DNA from 3 places in the Ciceribacter azotifigens genome. Region 1 is predicted to be linked to each of the others. Evidence: riboswitches for the same ligand, from Rfam matches in the RefSeq annotation. Region 1 holds a riboswitch; each other region holds the start of a gene.

Region 1 (6,679 bases):
AGGCCCTGCGGCGCCCACTTCATCTGCTTCAGGATCGTCGGGTAGACCGGGCCGAGCGCCACATAGTCAGGCTGCGCCGCAAGGGCCGTTTCGAGTTCCGTCTCGTCATGGGTGCTGATGCCGAGCTTCATGCCGGCGGCGCGGATCGCCGCCATGTCGGCGTCGGCGAGGTCTTCCTGACCGAGGTGCACGAAATCGCATCCCTCGTCGATGGCGATCTGCCAGTAATCGTTGACGATCAGCTGGCAACCCGCCCCCGCGCAGAGGGCGCGCGCACGGCGGATGTCTTCGCGCAGCGCTGCCTCCGGCATGTCCTTGATGCGCAGCTGAACGAGCTTGACCCCGAGCGGCACGAGGCGCTCGATCCATGCGGCGCTGTCGACGATCAGGTAGAAAGGATCGAGCCTCATGCGAAGACTCCCTTGCCGATGACGGGCGTCGAAGGAACGGCCATGTCGCGCGGTGGAAGAAGCCCGGCGCGATGGGCCTTTCGGCCGGCGATGATGGCTTCCGCGAAGGCTTCGGCCATTGCCGGGGGATCGCCGGCGCCGGCGACCGCGGTATTGAGGAGGACGGCGTCGAAGCCGAGTTCCATTACCGCGGCGGCATGGGACGGACGGCCGATCCCGGCATCGACGATGAGCGGAATGTCCGGGAATTCCGCCCGCATTGCACGCAGGCCGGAGATGTTCTGCGGGCCCGCGGCAGTGCCGATCGGTGCGCACCAGGGCATCAGGACCTCGCAGCCGGCGGCAAGCAGCCGTTCACCCGCCACCAGGTCATCGGTCGTATAGGGGAAGACCTCGAAACCGTCGGCGGAGAGGATACGGGCCGCCTCGACGAGCTGGAACAGGTCCGGCTGCAGGGTGTCGTGGTGGCCGATCAGTTCGAGCTTGATCCAGCTGGTGTCGAAGAGATCGCGCGCCATCTTCGCCGTCAGCACGGCTTCCGAGACGCTGTGGCAGCCGGCGGTGTTGGGCAGCACCCGGACGCCGAGATCGCGAATGAGTTCGAAGAAGGCGCCGCCCGTCCGGCCGCCGGCGGTCTCCCGCCTGAGCGAAACCGTGACGATCTCCGTGCCGGAGCGGCGCGCGGCTTCCGCGAGGATCGCGGGAGAAGGATAGCGTGCCGTGCCGAGGAGGAGGCGGGAGGAGACCTGCGTTCCGTAGAGTTTCAGCATCTCAGCCTCCCTGCATCGGCGAGAGGACCTCGATGCGGTCGCCGTCGGCGAGCCGACAGGCGGGGCGATCCTCACGGTGGACGAGCTCGCCGTTGACGGCGGTCGCCAGCCATTCGCCCTCGTATTCGAGGACGGTGAGGAGGTCGGCGAGCGTCGCGGCGGCGCTTTCGACGGTCTCGCCGTTCACGATATAGGTCATTGCAGTGCTCCCTGTGCGTAGAGCTGTTCATGTCCGCCGGCACAAATCCGGTCGGCCAGCTGCTGCGCCATCGCGGGGGCGAGCAGGAAGCCGTGGCGGTGCATGCCGGCGATCGAAAAACCGCCCTCTTGCTCGAGGACCCGCGGCAGGTTGTCGACGAAGGCAGGACGGACGCCGACACCCGTCTCGACGAGCCGGGCCTCGCCGAAGGCGGGATGAACGGCGTAGGCGGCGTTGAGGAACTCCATCACCGAGCGTGCGGTGATCGGGCCGTCGTCGTCCGTCTCGATCATCGTCGCCCCGACCATGAAGCGATGATCCTCGCGCGGCACGATGTAGAGGGGGTGGCGGGGATGAAGCAGGCGAACCGGCCGCGAAAGGGTGATCTCCGCGGTTTCGAGGAAGAGCATCTCGCCGCGCACACCGCGCAGTCCCGGCGTCGAGCCGATCGCCGCCGCGCCGGTGCATTCGACGACCGCCGAATAGGCCGTCTCCGTCGGCGCTTCGGTGCTGCCGAGATGAAAGCGCACGCCTTTCTCGACCAGCGCCTCGTAGAGCCCGGTCATAGCCTTGCGCGGGTCGAGATGGGCTTCTTCGGGGAAGAACAGCGCGCGATCGAAGCGCCCGGCGAGATCCGGTTCGAGTTCACCGATCGCGTTGCTGCCGACCCATTCGTATCCCCGTGTGCGGGAGGCGAAGCGGTCGAGTTCGACGCTGTCACGGCCGGCGGCGATGACCAGGGTGCCCTTGCGGGCTACTTCGCCGGGGACGGCCTCGGCCCACCAGTCGGCGGAGGAAAGGCCGAGCGTGAGCAAGGCCTCCTCGGCCGCCTCGCGTTCGCAGTACGGGGCGAGCATGCCGCCGGCATAGGTGGAGGCACCCGTGCCGACGTTCTCGGCGGCATCCATCACCTCGACGGCGATGCCGCGACGGGACAGTTCGAAGGCGGCGGTGAGGCCGGCAACGCCGGCCCCCTTGATCAAAACCGTCATCTCACTCTCCCGGCTGCGTTTCCGCCGCATTGGCGACCGGCATATAGAGATCGCCGCCTTGGCGGTACTTCGCCGCCATGGCTTCCAGCCCTTCCTTCTGTGCCTCTGCCCTAAGGTCATGGGAGATGCGCATGGAGCAGAACTTTGGACCGCACATGGAGCAGAAGTGGGCGACCTTGTGCGCCTCCTTCGGCAGGGTCTCGTCGTGCATCGAGCGCGCGGTATCGGGATCGAGGGAGAGATTGAACTGGTCCTCCCAGCGGAATTCGAAGCGGGCGCGCGACAGCGCGTCGTCGCGGACCTGCGCGGCGGGGTGGCCCTTGGCGAGGTCGGCGGCGTGGGCGGCGATCTTGTAGGTGATGACGCCCACCTTCACGTCGTTGCGGTCGGGGAGACCCAGATGCTCCTTGGGCGTGACGTAGCAGAGCATGGCGGTGCCGAACCAGCCGATCATCGCCGCACCGATGCCGGAGGTGATGTGGTCGTAGCCCGGGGCGATGTCGGTTGTGAGCGGCCCGAGCGTGTAGAACGGCGCCTCGCCGCAGGTCTTCAGTTGCTTGTCCATGTTCTCCTTGATCTTGTGCATGGGGACATGGCCGGGGCCTTCGATCATCACCTGGCAATCCTTCGCCCAGGCGATTTGCGTGAGTTCGCCCAGCGTCTCCAGTTCGGCGAACTGTGCGGCGTCGTTGGCGTCGGCGATCGAGCCGGGGCGCAGACCGTCGCCGAGCGAGAAGGAGACGTCGTAGGCGCGGCAGATGTCGCAGATTTCTTCGAAATGCTCGTAGAGGAAGCTCTCCCTGTCGTGATGCAGGCACCACTTCGCCATGATCGAACCGCCGCGGGACACGATCCCGGTCACGCGGTTGACCGTGAGCGGGATGTAGTGGAGCCGGACACCGGCATGGATGGTGAAATAGTCGACGCCCTGTTCCGCCTGCTCGATCAGCGTGTCGCGGTAGAGCTCCCAGGTCAGGTCCTCGGCGATGCCGCCGACCTTTTCGAGCGCCTGGTAGAGCGGCACGGTACCGATCGGCACCGGCGAATTGCGGACGATCCACTCGCGGATGTTGTGGATGTTGCGGCCGGTGGAGAGGTCCATCACGGTGTCGGCGCCCCAGCGGATTGCCCAGACCATTTTCTCGACCTCTTCCTCCATCGAGGAGGTGACGGCAGAGTTGCCGATGTTGGCGTTGATCTTCACGAGGAAGTTCCGGCCGATGATCATCGGCTCGCTTTCCGGGTGGTTGATGTTGGCGGGGATGATCGCCCGGCCGGCGGCGATCTCCTGGCGAACGAATTCCGGTGTCACATGATCTGGGATGTGCGCGCCGAAGCTTTCGCCATCCCGGGCAAGCACTTCTTTGGCCGCCTTGCGGCCGAGGTTTTCGCGGATGGCGACGAATTCCATTTCCGGCGTGATAATGCCGGCGCGCGCATAGGCGAGCTGCGTCACGGCCTTGCCGTTCTCCGCGCGCGAGGGCGTGTTGCGGACCGGAAATTCCGGCACCAGCCGCTCACCGGAGGCAAAGCCGTTGTCTTCCGGCAGCACATGCCGGCCGGCATAGGTTTCGACATCGCCGCGCGCGGCGATCCAGCGCTCGCGCAGGCGCGGCAGTCCGGCCTTGATGTCGATCGTCGCGGAGGGATCCGTGTAGGGCCCGGAGGAGTCGTAGAGGACGACGGGCGGCTCGCCGGAGGTCGGATGCAGGGCGACCTCGCGCATCGGCACGCGGATGTCGCCGTGCTGCTCTCCTTCGATGTGGATCTTGCGCGAGGCGGGCAGGGGACCGGTCGTCACCTGCGGTATCGGTCTGGTTGCGGCAATGTTCATGGTTGAGGCTCCAAGGTTTGACGTTTGGAGACCCAGTTCCAGTGTTGGAATGATGGAAAAACGCTCGGCACAGATCCCGGACCGGGATTCCCGCAACGCCAGCGCTCGCACCGTCCCTACGCCAGTATGAACTGGATCAGGTTCAACGGGTCACTGCGCTGCTTGCCCTTGTCAGGGATCGCCCAGCAGTATCTCAGCCCCTTGGCGGGACCCCCCTGGTGAATGGGCGAATGCTAAGGCGGTATGCCGCGCATTGTCAATCGGCAAGCGCGGAGGCCCACCGGATGTCGTATGCGGAACCTTCGATTTCAACGGGATAGCCGAATCCCTGAATGCTGCTAGAATTCCCTGTCGGGTCAGCCGCGCCGACGCGGTGATCGACCGACCGCCTTCGACGCGGAGGGACGAGTGCTGACTGAGACCGAATTCAATCAGGGCTTCGATGCGCTGCGGGAGCTCGCCCTCGACATCCGCTGGTCTTGGAACCATGCAACGGATGCCATCTGGCAGGCGCTCGACGCGGAGATGTGGGCGCTCTCGCGCAATCCGTGGACGATCCTGCGGAGCGTCTCCCGCGACCGCATCCGGGCACTTCTCTCCGACCGGGCGTTCTCTGCAAACCTGGCCGCACAGCTTGCAGAATCGCGCCGGCTGCGGCTGGCGCCGGGGTGGTTCCAGGAGGCTCATCCGGGCAGTGGGCTGCGGACGGTCGCCTATTTCAGCGCCGAGTTCATGCTCGACGAGGCGCTGCCGATCTATTCCGGCGGTCTCGGCAATGTCGCGGGCGACCAGCTGAAGGCCGCGAGTGACCTCGGCGTTCCGGTGGTCGGGGTGGGGCTTCTCTACGCGCGAGGCTATTTCCGCCAGTCGATTACGCCGGACGGACGGCAGGAGGCGCTCTATCCCGTCAACGAGCCGGAGCAGTTGCCGCTCAGGCCGCTGCGCGAACCGAGCGGCGAATGGCTGCGGCTGGAGCTGGAACTGCCCGGCTACAGGCTCTGGGCCAGAACCTGGGAAGTGCAGGTGGGGCGCACACGGCTCTTCCTCCTCGACCTCAATGATCCGGCCAATCCACCCGCCTACCGCTGCGTCACCGGCGAACTTTACGGAGAGGGCCCGGAAACGCGCCTGAAACAGGAGATGCTGCTCGGCATCGGCGGGTGGCGGCTCCTGAGGGCAATCGGTCTCGATCCCGAGATCTGCCACATGAACGACGGCCATGCGGCCTTCGCGGCTCTGGAGCGGGCGCGCTTCTTCATGCAGGACCATGGGGTTCCTTTCGCCCAGGCGCTGCTTGCCACGCGCGCCGGCAATCTCTTCACGACGCACACGGCGGTTGCCGAGGGGGTCGACCGGTTTCCTCCCGAGATGATCGTCCGCTTCTTCCGCCACTACGCCGAGCGGAAGCTTGGGCTCTCTCTCGACGAATTCCTGGCGCTCGGGCGATCCGATCCGCAGAATGCCGCCGAGCCGTTCAACATGGCCTATCTCGCGGTGCGGGCGAGCGGCGCGGTCAATGCCGTCAGCGCCCTCCACGAAGATGTGAGCAAGGTCCTGCTGCAACCGCTCTTTCCCCGCTGGCCGGCAAGCGAGGTTCCGGTCGGGCACGTGACCAACGGCATCCACGTGCCGACCTGGGATTCGTCGGAGGCCGACGCATTCTGGACGGAGGTGACCGGCAAGGAGCGGTGGCGCGGCGATCTCGCGGGGCACGAGGCGGCGATACGCGATGTGCCGGCAGCGCGGATCTGGCAGCTGCGGGCGGCGGGACGCGCGCAGCTGGTCGCAAAGGTGCGGGACTGTTGCTGCCGTCAACTGGCGGAGGATGGCACTCCCTCGGGCGAGATCGAGGAGGCGCGCGCGATCTTCGATCCCGACGCCCTGACGCTCGGCTTCGCTCGGCGGTTTGCCACCTATAAGCGTCCTGATCTCCTGCTCTCCGACGAGGAACGCCTGCTGCGCCTTCTTGCCGATACGCGCCGGCCGGTACAGCTCGTCGTTGCCGGCAAGGCGCATCCGCGGGATGCCGCCGGACAGGCGCTCATCAAGCGATGGATCGACTTCGCCAGGCGGGCGGAGGTTCGCTCACGGGTCGTCTTCCTGCGTGACTACGATATGCAGCTCGCTCAGGTGCTGGTGCAAGGGGTGGACGTCTGGATCAACACGCCCCGCCGTCCGTGGGAGGCGAGCGGGACGAGCGGGATGAAGATCCTCGTCAATGGCGGGCTCAATCTCTCCGAAATCGACGGCTGGTGGGCGGAAGCTTTCACTCCGGAGGTCGGCTGGGCAATTGGTGATGGTGCCGAGCACCAGGATTTTGCCGATCTCGACCGGCGTGAGGCGGCAGAGCTCTACGAGCACCTCGAGCGCGACATCGTTCCGGAATTTTACGAACGCGATGCCTCGGGCGTCCCGCTGCGCTGGGTCGATCGCATCCGCGAAAGCATGGCGCGGCTGACCCCGCACTTTTCTGC
Region 2 (6,679 bases), on a different contig from region 1:
ACGATCGTCGCGGCCGAGATGGAAGCGAGCGGATAGGCGGAGAAGAGGGCGAGCCAGTTGAGAACGAGTGCGACGCCACCGATCATCGCCAGAAGCAGCGTGCGTCCGCGAATAATGGCGAGGACGCCGGCGCGATATGCGAGTAATGCCAGAACCGGGGCGCCGATCAGGCATCTCAGGAAGACGACGTTTGCGGGCGATTGCCCGGACTGCAGGACAAACCAGCCGATCGTGCCGGACAGCACCATGGCGACGGTCATATCGAGGATTCCGCTTTTGATTGTGGGTGACATGGCAACCTCCTTGGGATGGTTGCAGCCTAGCGAAGTAGATGGCATAATTGCTTCATCGAAGTGAGGTGAACGCGCTTAAATTCAGAATAAAGTTAGGCGGATGTCCCATGAACGTGAGTTTTATTCAGGCTCTCGATCTCGTCGACCGGAAGATCGTCGAAGCGCTCGCCGGAGATGCGCGTCTTCCGCTCAAGGAGCTTGCTGCTCGCGCAGGGCTTTCCTCGCCGGCCTGCTCAGAGCGGTTGCGACGGCTCGAAGAGCGCGGCGTGCTGACCGGATACGGCGCGGATGTGGAACTGGAAGCGCTCGGCTACCCCCTGCAGGCGATTGTCCGTGTCCGACCGCTGCCGGGTATGCTGCATGTGGTCGAAAAGCTGATCCAGGAGACGCCGGAAATCACCGAAGCTGACAAGGTGACGGGTGACGACTGCTTCATCTGCCGCATGGCCCTGCGCAGCATGACCGATCTCGACCGTATACTCGACCGGATCGCGGAACGTGCGCAGACGAACACGGCCATGATCAAGTCCACGACCGTCAAGCGCCGGCTGCCGCCGGTCATCTAGAGGCCGGTCGAGCCGAAACCGCCTGCACCGCGCACGGTCGTGGAGGTCTCCGTGACTTCCGTGATGTGCACCTGCGTAACCGGTGCAATCACCATCTGGGCGATCCGCATGCCTCGGACGATCTCGAAAGCCTCCTCGCCGAGATTGATGAGCAGCACCTTCACCTCACCGCGATAGTCACTGTCGATGGTACCCGGCGTGTTGAGGCAAGTGACGCCGTTCTTTAAAGCGAGCCCCGACCGCGGACGTATCTGCGCCTCGAAGCCTTCGGGGATTTCCATGATGAAGCCGGTCGGTACCAGCGCCCGCTGGCCGGGCACAAGCGTCATAGGCGCGCTCTCGGTCACGGCCGCGCGCAGGTCCATGCCGGCGGCCCCCGCCGTCTCGTAGGAGGGCAGCGGGATGTCCTCGCCGTGGGCCAGACGGAGAAGCTTGAGGGTCGGACGAATGTCGTTGTGGATGTTCATGCCTCCATTACTTTGCGCGCGATCTGCCGAGGTCAATTGCAATGCCGGCCTTTAATCGCTAGATACGCGGCAATTCACAGGATTCACATTCATGGCTGAAACGCTTGCAGAGGCGGTATCCCGCCGCCGCACCTTCGCGATCATCGCGCACCCGGACGCCGGTAAGACGACGCTCACCGAAAAGCTGCTGCTGTTCGGCGGGGCGATCCAACTCGCCGGTGAAGTGAAGGCGAAGAAGGACCGCATCCAGACCCGTTCCGACTGGATGAAGATCGAGCGCGAGCGCGGCATCTCGGTCGTGACGTCGGTTATGACGTTCGAATACGACGGCAAGGTCTTCAACATCCTCGATACACCCGGTCACGAAGACTTCGCCGACGACACGTATCGCACCCTGACGGCAGTGGACGCCGCGGTCATGGTGATCGATGCCGCCAAGGGTATCGAGCCGCGGACGCTGAAACTCTTTGAAGTCTGCCGCATGCGCGACATCCCGATCATCACCTTCGTCAACAAGATGGACCGCGAAAGCCGCGATCCCTTCGAAATCCTCGACGAAGTGGAAGAGAAGCTGGCCCTCGACACCGCTCCGGTCACCTGGCCGGTCGGGCGGTCGAAAACGTTTTGCGGCTCCTATAATCTTGCGGACAATACTTTCCGCGGATCGGACACGCAGGTCGAGCCGCTGAAAGTCAACGGTCCGCAGAGCGTCGCCGAACACCTGCCGGAGAATGAACGGCAGGCTTTCATCGAGGAACTGGAACTTGCCCAGGAGGCCTGCCGGCCGTTCGACCGCAAGGCCTTTCTCGAAGGCCACCTGACGCCGGTCTTCTTCGGCTCGGCTCTACGCAATTTCGGTGTGCGCGATCTCATCAACGCGCTCGGCGCGTTCGCGCCGCCGCCGCGCGACCAGGTAGCGGACATCCGCACGGTGCACGCTGCCGAAGACCGGATGACGGCCTTCGTCTTCAAAATCCAGGCGAACATGGACCCGAACCATCGCGACCGCATCGCCTTTGCCCGCATCTGCTCTGGCAAGCTGGAGCGCGGCATGAAGGCGCGGCTGTCTCGCACGGGCAAGCAGATGGGTCTCACGGCGCCCCAGTTCTTCTTCGCCTCCCAGCGGCAGCTTGCCGACACCGCCTATGCAGGCGATGTCGTCGGCATTCCGAACCATGGCACGCTCCGCATCGGCGACACGCTGACCGAAGGGGAGCCTCTGGTCTTCCAGGGCGTGCCGAACTTCTCGCCGGAAATCCTGCGCCGTGTGCGGCTCGAGGACGCGATGAAGGCGAAGAAGCTGAAGGAGGCCCTGCAGCAGATGGCGGAAGAGGGCGTGGTGCAGCTCTTCCAGCCGGAAGACGGGTCGCCTGCAATCGTAGGCGTCGTCGGCGCACTGCAGCTCGACGTCCTGAAGGAGCGCCTTTCTGCGGAGTACGGCCTGCCGGTTTCCTTCGACATGCCGCGTTTCTCCGTCTGCCGCTGGATTTCTGCCGATCAGCCGGGCGAACTCGAAAAGTTCATGACCCAACAGCGCGGCAACATGTGCCGTGACCTCGACGGCGATCCGGTTTTCATGGCGCAGGACGCATTTTCGCTCCGCTACGAGGCGGAGCGGTACCCTGCCATCAAGATGGTCGCCATCAAGGAATATCACGTCGCCAAGGCGGCGTGAGTTCCTAACGGTCGGCGACCGCCAGGCGTAACCCGAGCGCTGCGAAAGCGCCGGCAAACGACCGGCGTAGCCACAACTGCAGCCTTGGTCGTGCGATGACGTGGCGCCGCGTGGCCGCGGAGAAGACGCCGTAGCCTATGAAGACCACGAAGGTCAGTCCCATGAAGACGCCGGCCAGTACCAGCATGTGCAGGGACGCGTTTGGGGTGTTCGCCGGAACGAATTGCGGCAGGAAGGCGAGAAAGAAAAGCGACAGCTTCGGATTGAGGATGTTGAGGAGCAGTCCGTCGAGGATGATCTTGCCTGCTCCGGAAGCCGCGCGGGTCGAGGTGACCTGTAGCACACCCTCGTCCCGCCATATGCCCCATGCCATGAGGAGCAGATAGGCGACGCCGAGATACTTGACGGCCTGGAAGGCGAGGGCGCTTGCGTGAAGGAGTGCGGCAAGGCCGGTGATGCTTGCCGCGACATGGGGGATGATGCCGAGCGTACAGCCGAAAGCGGCGATCACGCTCGCCCGCCAGCCGGCGCCAAGACCATAGGCGATCGTGTAGATGACGCCGGTGCCGGGCAAAAGGATGATGATCAGCGACGTCAGGAGGTATTCTGGGGTCATAGCGGCTCTCCTCTTTTGGGCTGGAGAGCGAAGCAGACACCGGAATGCGGCAGCGGGTCTTGAACAGAATTGCGGCTGGTTCTCAGTGCAGGGCCGCTGCATAGGCGCCGGGTGTTACCCCGTATCGCTGGACGAAGGCGCGGGTCATATGACTCTGATCGGCGAAGCCGCTTGCTGCTGCCGCCTCGGCGAGTGGCATGCTGTCGCCGATGAGGCGCCGTGCGACGTCGATCCGCCGCTGGATCTGATAGGCGTGCGGCGTGAAGCCGGTCTGCCGTACAAAGGCCCGAAGCAACTGAAACTTGCTGAGGCCGGCTTCCTGCGCCAATTCGCCGAGGGTCACCGGACGGGCGGGGTCGTCATCGAGCAGTCTTGCTGCGCGCCGGATGCCGGCACTCTTCGCTGCGACCGCCGTCGCGCGAGGCTGTAACATGGAGGCGACGAGTGCCAGAAATTCTGTCTCGCACGCGAGGTGCGCCCCGTCGTCTGCCGTGGCGGCGGCAAAGAACTGTCGAAAGCGCCCCGCGAGGCGGGCGTCCCGGATGACCGGATGCTCGAACTCGAACATCCCCCCGCCGCCCTCGGTGATCTCCAGTGTCGCGGCCGCTATCGTCTCGGGCAGGAGGTAGAGCATCTGCCAGAAACGACCGTGGTCGCCGATCGGCGCGCCGTCGTGCACCTCTCCGGGATTGACCGTGATGATGTCGCCTGGACCCGCCTCCACCACGCCGCGCCCGCTCAGGGACTTCTGCGCACCACGGCGAATGATCCCGATTCCGAAGGCGTCGTGGGTGTGGCGCAGGAAGCTGTGTCGCGTGTCGGCCATGACCGCGGTCACGCCGAAAAGCGCAGTGTTCGCAATTTCGAATCGGCCCTTACTCATGCGCGCGACGGCTCCGATGTGCTGCCTAGGTGGACTCTGCCAGCATCATGCAGAGTGCCAGCTTCGTCTTCCAGCGGCAACCGCCCTGCGACAGCCTGCGTGACAGCGGCGGCGATCTGTGCGACAGGAAGGCGAGACAGGGGCGTCCACCGGAAGGTTGGGCTGAGAAGAACCCTTTGAACCTGAACCAGATCATGCTGGCGGAGGGAGTCGTCCGGAGCCGAAGGTCGTTGGTGCCTGGTTCCGTGACCTTTCCGCACGGAAAGGCTGATGATGAGTGATCTTCGGAGCGCAGACAATACACCGCGGGCACCGGTGATCGCCAACGCCCTGTCCATTGCCGGTTCCGATCCGTCAGGCGGTGCCGGCATACAGGCGGATCTCAAGACGTTTTCGGCGCTGGGCGTGTACGGTATGGCCGTGGTAACCGCCCTGACGGCACAGAGCACGCGAGGCGTGACCGGCATACACGTCGTGCCGCCGGATTTCGTCGCGGAGCAAATCCGGGCCGTCTTCGCCGACATAAGGGTAAGTGCCGTGAAGATCGGCATGATCGCCGATGCGGCGATTGCAGGAGCCGTGGCCGACGTACTCGCGCGTCATGTCGATGTGCCTGTCGTTCTCGATCCGGTAATGATCGCCAAGGGTGGCGCGTCACTGCTGACGGATGATGCGATGACGGTCCTCAAAACACGGCTCTTGCCGCTGGCAACGATCGTCACGCCGAACCTGCCGGAGGCGGCGGCTCTTCTCGGAGAGCCAGAGGCCAGCAGTCGCGAGGAAATGGCAAATCAGGCGCTGCGGCTCGTGGCGCTTGGCGCGAACATGGCGTTGGTCAAAGGGGGGCACCTTCCTGGGGTGGACAGCCCGGATGTGCTCGCCTCTGCGGCGGGCCTCACCTGGTTCGAGGCGCCGCGCGTTGCGACCCGCAACACGCATGGCACCGGCTGCACGCTGTCGAGTGCGATCGCCGCCGAACTTGCGAAAGGAGTGCTGCCGCAAGACGCCGTCGCGGTGGCCAAGACCTATGTCGCTGGAGCGATCGATGCCGCGGATGTCTTGAACGTCGGCTCCGGGCACGGACCTGTGCACCACTTTCATGCGCTTTGGAAAAGCAAAGGCGCAGCATAATCGGCCAGACGGTCAAGGCATCTGCGAGTCGAGCGTGATTTCCTCGCCGTCGATGGCGAATGTGCCGTAGCCGCGATGGTGAATGGTTCGCGGTGCCGTTTGGGCGGGATCGTACCAGGCCTTCACCACCTCCAGCACGAAGAGATTGTAGCGTGGTACGAAACCCTGATCGACCACGCGGCATTCGAGGTTCGCGAAGCATTCGCCGATGAGCGGCGCACGCACCTCCTCGGCGGGCAGCGGCGTCAGGCCGATCGTCGCAAACTTGTCGGTGTCCCGACCGGAGCAATTCCCGACCGCTACGACCTTCTCGGCAAGCTCGACCGTCGGGATGGCGATCACACATTCGCCGGTCTGCTGGAGCGCATGAAAACTGTGGTCCGCCCCGCTGACGATGCACGCGATCATCGGCGGGGTAAATTCCATCATCATGTGCCAGGACATGGCCATGACGTTCGGGCGCTCGTTTTCCGAGGTCGTCAGGAGGACGACCGGGCCGGGCTCGATGAGCTGGTAGACCTTGGCAAGCGGAAATTCCTTCATAGCGGTCCTTCCCCTTTCAGCGAGTTTGTCCCTTGCCTTCAGTCCCGGTCCGTTCCGGGCAGGGCGCGGAGATCATGGACGAACGGCAATGACGAATGCAGCCAGAACTGTCGGCTCGGCATCAGTTGCCGGCGCTGGCGGATCGTGCCGATGCGAATGCCGATCCGGGCGTCGCTTGCATCGCTACTGGCGCGGTAGATCGGCGAGCCGCATTTCGGGCAGAAGTATTGCACACTAACCGCACCACTGTCGCCGACCTTTGTGTAGGCTTTCGGCGCATTGCTGCGAAGGGAGAAACGGTCGCGAGTTGCCGCAACCGTGACACGGTAGGCGCTTCCTGTCAGCGACTGGCAGTCGGTGCAGTGGCAGATCGAGACCTGGGTGGGGTCGATGTCAGCCTCGTACCGCACGTAACCGCAGTGACATTGTCCATCGATATGCATCGGCGCGCCTCCTTCGGGTTCTTCTATGGAACCTAGGGCGGATCGCAGCAGTGTCGAATGTG
Region 3 (6,679 bases), on a different contig from region 1:
GGCGGTGACATGTGCCATCTCGTGCGAGAGAACGGCTGCGACCTCCGATGCGTCGTTCGCAAGCGCAAGCAGGCCACGCGTCACGTAAAGATATCCACCGGGCAGTGCAAAGGCGTTGATTGCCGGCGAGTTGAGGATCGTGATCCGGTAGGACTGGTTCGGGTTCTCCGAAACAGCAGTCAGCGCGCCCGCAATACGCGCGACCAGTTTCTCCGTCTTCTCGTCGTGATACTCGCCGCCATAGCTTGCGACGATCCGTGGATGTTCGCGCGCGCCCATTTGGGCCCGCGGATCACCCTTTTGAACCTCTTCAACGATCTGTGGGGTGTTCGAAGGGGAGACATCCGCGACATAAGCCTGTTCGAACAGCGACTGGCACGATGACAGCAATGCAGTCAACGAAACTGCTGCGAGCAGATTCAATGCCCCCCGCACTCCCCGCGTACTCGCAAAGGGACCAAGCGCCCACATGTGTCTGTCCGTCGGAGCTGGCATTCTGCCCGGGCTACCTTCCTTCAATACGAGCGGCCGGCATCAATGACTGCCGCCCTCCACTGTCATCACCAGCTGCGTGTTCTTCGTGTCTTCGATATGCCCGAAACAACATCATTCAACCGGCAACCACAACCAGCATATAGGAAAAGGAGCCTTCTCCGGTAAGACGATACCGAGGCATGTACGCGGAAAATGCATCATCCGAGCTGCGAATGCCACTGGGACACGTCCAAATTATGGCGACGGAACCCAGATGCAACACTCAGCCTCACCCACCGAGAAACGCTCTGACGGCTTCGATATCGCGGCGCTCGAGAAACACGTTGACCGGACCGGCGAAGGAAATTCGTCCCCGGTCGACGAAGAGCACGTGCTCCGCAAGGCGCGCCACCTCGTCCGCATCGTGGGTGATAATCACCACCGTGTTGCGCGTTTCGCGATGCAGATCTTCAAGAAGATCCGCCATCGCCGATCGCAATCCCGGATCCAGGGCCGCGAAGGGCTCGTCTAGAAGCAGCACCGGTTTGCGCCGCACGAGCGCTCTTGCAAAAGCGGCACGCTGACGCTCGCCCCCTGAAAGTGTCGAAGGGCGACGGCGCTCGAAACCCTCGAGACCAACGCGCTTCAATGCCGTCGATACCATCTCCCGTTCCCTCGCTCCGAGATGGAGAGCCGGGTTGATTCCGAGCCCGACGTTCGTGAACAGATCAAGGTGAGCGAAAAGATTGTTGTCCTGAAAGACGAGCGAAACCGGCCGATCAGACGGCAGGAGGCCACGCATATCCTCTCCTTCGATCAACAGTCGACCGCGCGTCGGTGTCTCGAACCCGGCGATTAGGTTAAGCAAGGTCGACTTTCCCGAACCGGAGGGTCCGGCAACGGCAGTAATCGCTCCCTTGGGAATTCTGCAGTCGAACGAAAACTCCTGCGCTCCGAGCCGGAGTTGGACATTGTCGAGGACAACGGCATCAGATTCGTTCGGCATTCTCGGCCTCGTCCTTCCGCGGCTGGACGCCGGTGGTTCCGGCGAGGGTTAGAAGCAAGCAGATCATACCGAGAATCAGGGCGAGTCCGTCGGCGTCGTTGGTGCGGTAGTGCCCCATACGACTGTAAATCAACCACGGCAATGTCGTGATTTTCTCCGAACCGAAAAGGGCCACCGCCCCCAGATCACCGAGTGAGAGCGCCATGGCGAAGGAAAGGGCTGTCAGCAACGGCTTCTTGAGAAGCGGCCAGTCGATTAGTCGCAGCTTGGAAAATCCATGGATACCCAGGCTCAGAACCAGGCGTCCTGTTGCGGCGCGATGGATTTCCAGTGCGGGCGCCACGACCCGCATGACGAAAGGCAGGGACATCAACGCGTTGATCCCGACGACGACCACCGGTGCAAAACTGGCGATATCCCCCGTCGATCTCAAAGCCATGAACCAGCCCGTGGCGAGCACGATCGTCGGGACCAACAATACGAGAGACGACACGCCCGACAGCAATATCGAGATGCCTCTCATGGCCAGCGAAGGACGCTGCAAAAGACTGATCACCGTTTGCGCGTGGATTGTCGCCAGCGCAAGCAAGAGTGCCGATAACGCCGAGCCGAGTGCGATTGCCAGGCTTGTCGCTGCAGCCCGCAAGAATGCCGCCTCGGTCAAAAGCTTGAATAGATCGGCCCTTAGCCCCGAAACCGCGACTGAACCGAGCGGAAGAGCGAGAAACAACACGACGACGACGAGCGCGGCGCCGTCTGAAAGACGCGCCGTGAGGCTCTCGCCGTCGAACCGTCGTGATGCGCGTCCAAGAGTCTGCCCATATTCCCGCGGAGCAGGAAAAAGTGCCATCGCCACCAGGACCAGGGCCGTAACGGCGATCTGCAAGAAGGCAAGCGAGACCGCCCGTTCCGGATCGAAATCGAACCGAAGGGCTTGGTAGATCGCCACTTCGAGAGTCGTCGCGGCGGGACCTCCCCCGAGAATGAGCACAAGCGTGAAGCTGGTGGCACAAAGCATGAAGACGAGGCCGGCGATGCCGGGGATAAGCGGGCGGAGCGCAGGCCATTCGATGAAGCGGAAGATCGCCCGTGGCTTCATGCCAAGCGTCGCGCTCATCAACCAATATTCGGACGGCAAGCGCTCGAGTCCGGCAAGCATCAACCGTGCTGCAAGCGGCAGATTGAAGAAGACGTGCGCGAGCAAGATGCCACCGAGGCCATAAATGCTGACCGGCTCCGCCTTGCCAAGGAACAGCAGCCCATCGTTGAGCAGTCCCTGCCGCCCCCAGATGCCGATCAGCCCAAGAGCGCCGATCAGAACAGGAAGCCCCATCGGCACCGCCATGAGCCGGATTACCCACATGCGTCCGGGAAAACGCGTCTGGCGAGCGAGCGCTCTTGCAATCGGAATCGCCAGCATAACCGAGAGTGCCGTCGAGAGTGCCGCCTGCAACAGGGTAAAGCGCAGCACGGACAGGAGCAGTGGATCGGAGAAAAGAACTGTGAAGCCCCTGCCCCCGCGATAGCCGAGCAGCGCCAGGACGGCGACACCGACAAACGTTCCGATGGCGGCAAGACTGAACGCCCCGCCAAGGAAACCCGTCAAACGCTGCCGTCTTCCCAGCATATCGTTACTTGAGCGTCATTGCTGCGAGCCACTCGTCGATCCACGCCTTCCGGTTGGCCGCGACCTCCTCCGGCGACATCAGGAACGTCTTGGATGGATTGACCAGCTTTGCGAATGCCTCCGGCAGCGGCTCCGATGTCGGTGCGGCAGGCATCATCCAGTTGTTCGTCGGAATGGTATCCTGGAACCCTGGGCTCAGCATGAACTTGAGAAACTCGCGCGCAAGGTCCTTCTGCGGCGCATTCTTGAGCAGGCCGGCGACTTCGATCTGGATGTAATGGCCTTCGGAGAAGGCCGCGGCCTGGTAACGGTCGGTTTCCTCGGCGACCATGTGGTAAGCGGGCGACGTCGTGTAGGAGAGCACCATCGGCACCTCACCCTTGGTGAACAGGCCGTAGGCTTCCGACCAGCCCGGCGTCACAGTCAGGATGCGCCCTCTCAGCTTCTGCCAGGCGGCCGGTGCCTCATCGCCATAGATCGATTTCACCCAGAGCAATAAACCAAGTCCGGGCGTCGACGTTCGGGGGTCCTCGATCACGATCTTCTGGGAAGGATCCCCCTCCACGAGTTCCTTCATGCTCTTCGGAGGCATCTTCAACGTCTGTGTGTCGTAAACGACTGCGAAATGACCATAATCATACGGAACGAAGGTGTCGTCGGTGAAGCCGCCGGGAACCTTGACTGCCGAGGTGTCGATCCCATGCACGTCGAAAAAGCCGGTCTGTTTCGCCTCCGCGACGAGATTGGTGTCGAGCCCGAGAACGAGGTCGGCCTTGCTCGTATCGCCTTCCAGTTTCAGACGCGTCAACAGAGCAACGCCATCCGCCACGCCGACAAAATCCACACGGCATTCGCAGGTTTTCTCGAAAGCTTCCTTGACCTTCGGGCCCGGGCCCCATTCGGAAATGAAGCTCTCGTAGGTATAAATCGTCAACGTCTTGTCGGCTGCCGAGGCGGAAACGGACGACAGCATCACAATTGCCGCCGCAGCTATATGCGCGCGACCGGAAAGAACGGATATCATGGTTCGCATAGGCGCCCTCCTTCGTGTTGTTTTCCGGGAAAAGGCGTCTGTTACGCGTCTAATCCCTCCGCCGGTTCGAGCCGGATCAGGTTCCGCGGGTTGGTGTTCACCTCTCAGCCATCAGGTCGTTAAGAGCCTTTTGGCACCCCGTTAGAGCAAGGCAGGAATAGCGCGGCATCTCGTGTCACGCAAGCACACGATGGCTTGCCCGGCCGGATTGTCTCGGCGTTCAATGAGGGCAATCTGCCGGAAGCTTGCCCTTTCCGCCTTTTTCATGCCACAGCAATCAGCTTATCAACCGATCGGCAAGTGCCTGGCCTGTACCATCCGGCCATCTGGTGTGCGGAAGAGCCTGACTCATGACCAATGCAGAGCCACAAGGACGATCCGGAGCCGCCGAGCCGACCTATGAGATCGGCTTCAAGCGGCAGATTGCGATCGCGGCGGCATCCTTCTGGGAGTCGCCGGTGCGCAATCGGATCCTTCTCGTTTCGGCGGCCTTGCTGACGATCATTCTCCTCACGGCCTACGGCCAGATCCTTCTGAACCGATGGAATGCGCCTTTCTACAATTCGCTGGAACGCCGCGACCTGCCGGAATTCATCGTCCAGTTGGAGAACTTTGCATATATCGCCGGCTTCCTTCTGTTGCTCAACGTCGTGCAGACCTGGCTCAATCAGACGGCGGCGCTCTACATGCGAGAAGGTTTGTCGCGCGATATTGTCGACCAATGGCTGACCGACCGGCGAGCGTATCGGCTTTCGCTTTCAAGCCCCCTTGGTGTCAACCCGGACCAGCGGCTGCATGAAGATGCCCGCAAGCTTTCCGAAATGACCACCTCGCTGACGATCGGCCTCGTCCAGGCAACGATCTTGCTCGTCAGCTTCATCGGCGTGCTTTGGCAACTGTCGAGCGGCTTCGTTTTTCACGTCGGCGATACGAGCTTCTCAATCCCCGGATATATGGTTTGGGGAGCAATCTTCTATGCAAGCATCGCCTCACTGGCCAGCAATCTCGTCGGCTTTCGACTCACGCGCATCAATGCCGAACGGTATGCCCGCGAAGCAGACCTGCGCTTCTCGCTGATGCGCACGAACGAGAATCTCGAAGCGATCGCACTTGCACGCGGCGAGGAGAACCAGCGCCAGCGTATCCATTCCAAGATCGATGACGTTGTAGCGCTGATCCGTCAGCTCGCAATGGCGCTCACCAATCTGACCTGGGTTACCGCCGGCTTCGGCTGGCTCGCGCTCGTTGTCCCGACTTTGATCGCGTCTCCGGCCTATTTCGCCGGGACCATGAGCTTCGGTGAATTGATGATGTCGGCAGCCGCCTTCAACCAGGTCCACTCGGCGCTGCGCTGGTACGTCAATAATTTCGACTCCATCGCAGACTGGAAGGCGACCCTGCTGCGCGTAATGAGTTTCAGGGCAGCGCTCGTCGACATGGATGATTTCCGCCCCGAGGGAAGCGAAGTCCTGCTGGAGCGCGGCACAGCGGAACAGCTTGCTTTCCGGAGCGTGACGATCTGCGCAAAGCCGAACGGCAACAGCTGCGAACACGCCTTTCGCCTGCGCGAACCGGATCCCGTCATCAACGTTGGCGAAAGGGTCATGATCAACGGCGACCAGGGCATCAATCGGAAGCTGCTCTTCGATGCTCTCGCCGGACTCTGGCCGTGGGGAAGCGGATCGATAGACCTTCCGGAACAGGAAATTCTCTTCGTTCCGCAACTGGACTATCTGCCCGAAGGACCGCTACGTGACGCCCTGCTGTTTCCGGCCGCGGCTTCGGCATTCTCCGATGAGGAGATCGCTGCGGCGCTGACACGTGTCGGCCTTCACGAGCTCACGAAGTCCCTCGATGAGCATGCCCGATGGGACCGCCGGCTCGAAAAGGACGAGCAGATGCTGCTTGCATTCGCCAATCTGCTGCTGCGTCGCCCGAAATGGATCGTCTTCAACGATGTCCTTGAAGGCTTAGAGCCCGAAACCGTCGAGCGGCTGTCGTCGATAATGAGCGAATTGCAGGAAGCCACACTTATCTATATCGGCAGAGCCGGCGCCTTCTATGACACCATGTCTCCAAGACTGCTGCATCTGGAAGCGCTCCCGCAGACACCTCCCGCTCTCTAATCTTCAGCCTTCGAGTTCTTCGCGCAGCATCTCCAGTTCGAGCCACTCCTCCTCCATTCGCGTGAGGTCGCCTCGCAGCTTTTCAACCTCGATTGCGAGTCGGTTGAACGTTGCCGCATCCCGCGAGAACAGGCCGGGATCCGCCATCTTCGCTTCGCGAACGGCAATCTCTCCTTCGGCCTTTGCGATCTCCTTCGGCAGGTTCTCCAGCGCGAATTTCTGCTTGTACGAGAGCTTGGCTTTATTCTTGGGGGCTGTCTCCTCGGATGACTTTGTGTCGCCTTCCTGTACTTTCCCCTTGTCTGTCCTTGCAGCACGGCGACGCTCCTCCTCGGCGCCTTTTCTTTGCGCCAGCATATCGGAGTAGCCGCCAGCAAACTCGATCCAGCGACCGTCCGGCTGTTCTGGGTCGG

Evidence for each region. A riboswitch is a leader RNA that binds a small molecule or an ion and turns the genes downstream of it on or off. The one in region 1 is predicted to bind thiamine pyrophosphate.
Region 2: linked by a shared signal. The riboswitch ahead of thiD (bifunctional hydroxymethylpyrimidine kinase/phosphomethylpyrimidine kinase) and the one ahead of thiC (phosphomethylpyrimidine synthase ThiC) in region 1 are both predicted to bind thiamine pyrophosphate.
Region 3: linked by a shared signal. The riboswitch ahead of thiB (thiamine ABC transporter substrate binding subunit) and the one ahead of thiC (phosphomethylpyrimidine synthase ThiC) in region 1 are both predicted to bind thiamine pyrophosphate.

Annotation. Positions count from the first base shown of each region.
Region 1 covers NZ_JBLQTA010000015.1:67,090-73,768, reverse strand. Annotated here, with positions in the region: gene ACM6UT_RS18585 (thiamine phosphate synthase) at 1-410, opposite strand, end outside; gene ACM6UT_RS18580 (thiazole synthase) at 407-1,180, opposite strand; gene thiS (sulfur carrier protein ThiS) at 1,182-1,379, opposite strand; gene thiO (glycine oxidase ThiO) at 1,376-2,371, opposite strand; gene thiC (phosphomethylpyrimidine synthase ThiC) at 2,373-4,205, opposite strand; TPP riboswitch at 4,301-4,432, opposite strand; gene glgP (alpha-glucan family phosphorylase) at 4,614-6,679, shown strand, end outside.
Region 2 covers NZ_JBLQTA010000003.1:211,529-218,207, reverse strand. Annotated here, with positions in the region: gene ACM6UT_RS06165 (DMT family transporter) at 1-293, opposite strand, end outside; gene ACM6UT_RS06160 (Lrp/AsnC family transcriptional regulator) at 401-859, shown strand; gene dut (dUTP diphosphatase) at 856-1,326, opposite strand; gene ACM6UT_RS06150 (peptide chain release factor 3) at 1,418-3,001, shown strand; gene ACM6UT_RS06145 (LysE family translocator) at 3,006-3,617, opposite strand; gene ACM6UT_RS06140 (AraC family transcriptional regulator) at 3,700-4,500, opposite strand; TPP riboswitch at 4,629-4,726, shown strand; gene thiD (bifunctional hydroxymethylpyrimidine kinase/phosphomethylpyrimidine kinase) at 4,816-5,631, shown strand; gene ACM6UT_RS06130 (flavin reductase family protein) at 5,644-6,174, opposite strand; gene ACM6UT_RS06125 (GFA family protein) at 6,213-6,617, opposite strand.
Region 3 covers NZ_JBLQTA010000026.1:4,635-11,313, reverse strand. Annotated here, with positions in the region: gene ACM6UT_RS22255 (M48 family metalloprotease) at 1-471, opposite strand, end outside; gene ACM6UT_RS22250 (thiamine ABC transporter ATP-binding protein) at 764-1,480, opposite strand; gene thiP (thiamine/thiamine pyrophosphate ABC transporter permease ThiP) at 1,464-3,107, opposite strand; gene thiB (thiamine ABC transporter substrate binding subunit) at 3,112-4,080, opposite strand; TPP riboswitch at 4,177-4,291, opposite strand; gene ACM6UT_RS22235 (ABC transporter ATP-binding protein/permease) at 4,491-6,266, shown strand; gene ACM6UT_RS22230 (ABC-F family ATP-binding cassette domain-containing protein) at 6,270-6,679, opposite strand, start outside.